One region of the Gracilibacillus caseinilyticus genome, then DNA from elsewhere that is predicted to be linked to it. Evidence: a T-box and tRNA genes for the amino acid it is inferred to sense, from the RefSeq annotation. Region 1 holds a T-box; the other holds one or more tRNA genes.
The links. The T-box of region 1 lies ahead of serS (serine--tRNA ligase). A T-box ahead of a tRNA ligase gene usually reads a tRNA of that ligase, here a tRNA-Ser.
Positions count from the first base shown of each region.

Region 2: it encodes a tRNA-Ser, which carries the amino acid that the T-box ahead of serS (serine--tRNA ligase) is inferred to sense. The anticodon was not compared.

Region 1 covers NZ_CP095072.1:1,140,100-1,143,369, reverse strand. The annotation lists gene pdxS (pyridoxal 5'-phosphate synthase lyase subunit PdxS) at 1-830, shown strand, start outside; gene pdxT (pyridoxal 5'-phosphate synthase glutaminase subunit PdxT) at 850-1,419, shown strand; T-box leader at 1,444-1,658, shown strand; gene serS (serine--tRNA ligase) at 1,726-3,000, shown strand.
Region 2 covers NZ_CP095072.1:3,254,759-3,258,028, reverse strand. The annotation lists gene MUN88_RS15400 (MFS transporter) at 1-247, opposite strand, end outside; gene sodA (superoxide dismutase) at 385-996, opposite strand; tRNA gene MUN88_RS15390 (tRNA-Phe) at 1,225-1,300, opposite strand; tRNA gene MUN88_RS15385 (tRNA-Ser) at 1,336-1,428, opposite strand; tRNA gene MUN88_RS15380 (tRNA-Ile) at 1,438-1,514, opposite strand; tRNA gene MUN88_RS15375 (tRNA-His) at 1,536-1,611, opposite strand; tRNA gene MUN88_RS15370 (tRNA-Met) at 1,621-1,697, opposite strand; tRNA gene MUN88_RS15365 (tRNA-Asn) at 1,699-1,773, opposite strand; gene MUN88_RS15360 (Na/Pi cotransporter family protein) at 1,914-3,270, opposite strand, start outside.

The DNA.
Region 1 (3,270 bases):
GCGGCGTTATTATGGACGTTGTCAATGCAGAACAAGCAAAAATTGCTGAAGAAGCTGGTGCTGTAGCGGTAATGGCACTAGAACGAGTACCATCAGATATTCGTGCAGCAGGCGGAGTAGCACGTATGGCAGACCCTACTATCGTAGAAGAGGTCATGAATGCAGTCTCTATTCCAGTCATGGCGAAAGCTCGTATCGGTCACATTGTCGAAGCGAAAGTTTTGGAATCAATGGGCGTTGATTATATTGATGAGAGTGAAGTATTAACTCCTGCAGATGAAGTCTATCACTTAAATAAACGTGAATATACCGTACCTTTTGTATGTGGGTGCCGTAATCTTGGTGAAGCTGCTCGTCGTATCGGTGAAGGAACGTCTATGCTTCGTACGAAAGGTGAACCAGGTACTGGTAACATCGTAGAAGCGGTTCGTCATATCCGTGAAGTCAATGGGCAGGTTCGTAAATTAGTGCATATGTCAGAGGACGAAGTGATGACATATGCGAAAGAACTAGGTGCACCATACGAAGTCCTATTAGATATTAAAGATAAAGGCCGTCTGCCTGTGGTTAACTTTGCAGCAGGTGGTGTTGCAACTCCTGCAGATGCAGCGTTAATGATGCAGTTAGGTGCTGATGGAGTATTTGTTGGTTCAGGTATCTTTAAGTCAGATAACCCTGCTAACTTTGCAAGAGCCATTGTAGAAGCAACAACACATTACGATAATTACGATTTAATTGCCAAAGTATCTAAAGGTATTGGTACGGCAATGAAAGGTCTAGAAATCAGCACGATTGCGCCACAAGAGCGTATGCAAGATCGTGGTTGGTAATTAGTGAGGAGAAGACATCATGGTAAAAATCGGAGTGCTAGGATTGCAAGGCGCGATTCGCGAGCATATTCGTTCTGTTGAAGCATCTGGTGCAGAAGGAATTGTGATTAAATATAAAGAACAGCTGGATGAAATAGATGGGTTGATCTTACCTGGTGGCGAAAGTACGACAATGCGTCGTTTGATTGACAAGTACGATTTTCTTGATGCATTAGTAGACTTCGGTCAGCAAGGAAAACCGATTTTTGGTACATGTGCCGGTCTGATTCTTTTAGCTACTGATATCATTGGACAGGATTACGCACATCTGTCTCTAATGGATATGAAAGTGGAACGTAATGCATTTGGCCGTCAGCGCGAATCATTTGAAGCAGCGATTAATATAAATGGTGTAGCAGAAGACTTTGAAGCAGTGTTTATTCGCGCTCCATACATCGCAGAAGTTGGTCCAGATGTGGATGTATTGGCGATACACAATGATAAGATCGTTGCAGCACAGCAAGGGCATTACCTATGCAGTGCTTTTCATCCGGAATTAACAGATGACCATCGATTGACAGAATACTTTGTCAAAATGGTGGAAAGATAATATAATAATAAGAGATCGTATAGTAATAAAGTGATGACAGGAACTAGTAGCTTATATTTTTATTCAAAGAGAGCCAGTGGCAGGTGTGAACTGGTATAAAAGCTAAGTGAATCCATCCTGGAGCAGTGTATGGAATGAAGAGTACATACACTCGGCATAAAAGCCGTTATCTAAAATGAAGCCGGGAGAAGTCTATTCTCCAATCAGGGTGGTATCGCGGGTTAACTCTCGTCCCTACAGTATTGTCAGGGACGGGAGTTTTTTATATGTTTATTTAAGCTGATAGGAATAAAGGAGGATGCTGAAATGTTAGATAGAAAATTGTTACGTAATCAGTTTGCAGAAGTGAAAGAAAAGTTAGCACACAGAGGAGAAGATTTAACCGATCTTGACAAGTTTGGTGATTTAGATGAAAAGCGTCGTGAGTTAATTGCTGAAACAGAACAGCTTAAGGCAAAAAGAAATGAGGTTTCTAAGCAAATCTCCTTATTGAAAAAAGAGAAAAAGGATGCCGATGATATGATTGTGGAAATGCGTAATGTCGGAGATCGCATTAAGACAATTGATCAGGAATTAAAGCAGGTAGAGGAAGAATTGGATGTCTTAATGTTGTCCATTCCTAATGTTCCACATGAAACGACACCAATTGGAGAGTCTGAAGATGATAATGTGGAAGTTCGTAAATGGGGAGAACTGCCAAATGTTGATTTTGAAGAGAAGGCGCATTGGGATATTGCTACTGAATTAGATATATTAGATTTTGAACGGGCAGCAAAGGTAACAGGCAGTCGTTTTGTCTTTTATAAAGGTTTAGGTGCTCGCTTAGAGCGTGCTTTAATGAATTTCATGATGGACTTACATGCAGATGAGCATGGCTATCAGGAAATGCTGCCACCATATATGGTCAATCGTATGAGTATGACAGGTACAGGACAATTACCGAAATTTGAGGAAGATGCATTTAAAGTCGAGGACTGGGATTATTTCTTAGTACCAACTGCAGAAGTACCGGTAACGAACTATTATCGCGATGACATTTTAAAGGCAGATGAATTACCACAGAAATTCACAGCGTTTAGTGCAAGCTTCCGTTCTGAAGCAGGATCTGCGGGCCGTGATACGAGAGGCTTAATTCGTCAGCATCAATTTAACAAAGTGGAATTAGTGCAATTCGTAAAACCGGAAGATTCCTACGATGTGTTAGAGGAATTAACAGGCCATGCTGAAAAGGTATTACAGCTGTTAAAACTGCCATATCGTGTGATGAGTATGTGTACGGCTGATTTAGGCTTCACAGCTGCGAAAAAGTATGACATTGAGGTTTGGATGCCTAGTAATGACACGTATCGTGAAATTTCTTCTTGTTCTAATTTTGAAGATTTCCAGGCGAGACGTGCAGGTATCAGATTCCGTCGTGAGGAAAAAGCAAAACCAGAATTTGTCCATACGTTAAATGGATCTGGATTAGCAATCGGACGTACTGTTTCCGCGATTATCGAAAATTATCAGCAAGCAGACGGATCTATTAAAATTCCAGAAGTGCTCGTTCCTTACATGGGTGGAAAGACGGAAATTAAATAAGTAAGATCAAAAAATCCGCAACAAGGTTCACCGCATATCCTTGCTGCGGTTTTTTTATATAATGCCTGTCATGTAGGCAAATAACAAAAATTAGTGCTGTATTGGTTCTTATAATATGGATTATGTTAAGTGGAACTTTATCACACTTGGCTATTTTGAAATGTAGTATATGCATAGCAAAGCTCCGGAAATATGCTCCGCGTCCTGTGGGGCACGGCTTCAGCTAACTTAGAAAAGAAAATTCTTTTCTTTCCTAAGTGGATCTTCAGC
Region 2 (3,270 bases), 2.1 Mb from region 1:
TAAGAGTTCGATCCACTTTCTTAGTAAATTTACCTGCAATCACGAACGCAATCGGTTGTAATATGTAAATAAATAAATTGTATACCGCTATATCTACATAATTGCCTGATTGTTTCCATAAAAAAACATTTACGAATGCATTCGATAAAAAAGTAGCTAACGAATACAGTCCGCCAATTGTTAAGAGTATTTTTAAATCTTTACTGTTGGGTAATCGGTTTGTCGAAGATTTCGGCTTATGATTCATCGTATACACCTCACTACAATCTAATCTTTATTTTGATCTAGAAAGGCGGAGTTATACATATGAATCATAGAGAAAAGAAGGAAACACAACAAAAGGACTATAGTATCAAACTATAGTCCTTTTAATGTTAATGGAGATTATTTTGCTTCACTATATAGACTTGCTACTTTATCCCAATCCACTACATTCCAGAATGCTGCAATGTAATCAGGGCGTTTGTTTTGGTATTTAAGGTAGTACGCATGCTCCCATACGTCTAATCCTAAGATTGGTGCTTTACCTTCTGAAATAGGAGTGTCTTGATTTGGTGTGCTGATAATTTCAAGGTTACCGTTGTTTACTACTAACCAAGCCCAGCCTGAACCAAAACGACCTGCTGCAGCAGCTGCAAATTCATCTTTGAACTTATCAAAGTTACCAAATGTCGCATTGATCTGGTCAGCTAATTCACCTGTTGGTTCACCGCCACCATTTGGAGATAGCAATGTCCAGAATAAGCTGTGATTAGCATGTCCGCCACCGTTGTTACGCACTGCTGTACGGATATTTTCAGGTACCGCGTCAAGATTTGCAAGAATGTCTTCGATTGATTTGCTAGCCAAATCATCATGACCTTCAAGTGCAGCATTTAATTTTGTAACATAAGTGTTGTGATGTTTAGTGTGATGAATGTTCATTGTTTCTTTATCAATATGAGGCTCTAATGCATCATATCCATAAGATAATTCTGGTAATGTAAAGTTTGCCATGTTTAATTCCTCCTATTTTTTAATTAGAAAGTATAAAAATCTCTCTATTCAGAATGGTATCAAATCATTTTATTGAAATGCAACTATTTAGCATTCCTTTTTGTATATATTTTATACAAGAATCGATGTAGTTTTATCTAGCTGAAGCTTGAAATATGAAAAATGCCACTGAGGAAAATAAGGGTAGCCAAATAAAAAAACAAGCTTTATCTAATGCTTGTTTAGAAATGGTGGCTCGGGACGGAATCGAACCGCCGACACACGGATTTTCAGTCCGTTGCTCTACCGACTGAGCTACCGAGCCAATCCTTTATGAAATTCAACCAACTAATATGTATATGGCGGAGGAGGAGGGATTCGAACCCCCGCGGGCCGTGAAGCCCCTGGCGGTTTTCAAGACCGCTCCCTTCAGCCGGACTTGGGTACTCCTCCGAATGTAGTTGGTGGACCCTGCAGGATTCGAACCTGCGACCGATCGGTTATGAGCCGATAGCTCTAACCAACTGAGCTAAGGGTCCTATGTTACGTATATTATATAATGGGGCGACCGGTGGGGATCGAACCCACGTATGTCGGAACCACAATCCGATGTGTTAACCACTTCACCACGACCGCCATTATGTTTGGTAGCGGCGGAGGGAATCGAACCCCCGACCTCACGGGTATGAACCGTACGCTCTAGCCAGCTGAGCTACACCGCCATGGCTCCACAGGTAGGATTCGAACCTACGACCGATCGGTTAACAGCCGATAGCTCTACCACTGAGCTACTGTGGAATAAATTATGTAATTACTGAAGCGACATTTAATAATTTACCATATCCATATTAGATCGTCAATAGTTTTATTGCATTTTTTATTTTTTTGTCGATAAGAGATGAAAATAGTCTGGAATCACCCAGACTATTTCCCACTATTTATTGTTTATAACGTTCTCCCAATACCTCATCTGCAATGTTCACAGCATGATCACCGATTCGTTCCAAGTTACTGATAATATCAGCAAACACGATACCTGCTGCACCCGAACATGCACCTTCATTTAACCGAATAATATGTTTTTTACGGTATGTTCTTTCCATTTTATCAATTTCATTTTCTTTTTGCACAACATTTAAGGCTGCTTCTCTGTCCATAGTGTCCAGAGCTCTGATAGCCTCTTTAACCGTAATGATTGTTAAATCAAACATGTCATTTAAATCGATCATTCCTTGCTCAGTAATATCAACTTTATTGGACATTTTAAAATGGACTAATTCGATAATGTTCTCAAAGTGATCACCAATTCGCTCAATATCACGAACTGAATTAATTAAAGCTGAATGTTTGTTAATTTCTGATTCCGAGAAATCTTTCTTAGATAAGTCTACCAGATAAGAAGTAATTTCCCTATCCAGATTATTTAATGCCCCTTCAATTTGTATAGCAAGTTCAGAGGTCTTCGGATTTTGTTTGTTTAAGAACAGACTTGTTTCTTCCAATCCTTTGGTCGCATACTCACCCATTCTGATTACTTCTGCTTTTGCCTGATCTAATGCGACAGAAGGAGATTGTTCAATAAAAATTGGATCTAAATGTTTTGGTTTATATTCTATTTCTACATCCTCACCAGGGATGATTTTTGTTACAAGTAATGCTAATAAACCGATAAACGGAAACTGTACGGCAGTGTTTAGCATATTAAATATACCATGTGCATAGGCAATAGTCATCGACGGATTTAACTCCAGTGCTCCTTGAATGTAGCTTATAAAGTTACTATAAGCACCGATGAAAATGATAACTATTGTAGCCCCTATTACGTTAAATATTACATGAGTTAATGCTGCTCGTTTGGCTGCTACTGTTGCACCGATAGATGCTAACACAGCAGTAATGGTTGTCCCGATATTATCCCCGAATAATACAGGTAAGGCTGCTTTTATTTCGATAGCACCTTCCATCATGAGGCTTTGCAATATACCGATGGTAGCACTTGAACTTTGAACGACAACTGTAAATACTGTTCCAATAATAACACCGAGTATCGGGTTATTGGACATGTCAACCGTTAATTCATGAAATGCTTGCAAATCACGTAATGGTTTTAAGCCTGAACTCATTAGTTCCAGTCCAAAGAATAATGATCCAAAACCAAAAATGGTGATCCCAATATTCGTTACTTTACTATTTTTAATAAAGAATATAAGTAGTGCGCCGATACCCATGATTGGCAGCGCGTATTCACCCAGGTCAAAACCGATAATAAACGCTGTTACTGTAGTACCGATGTTT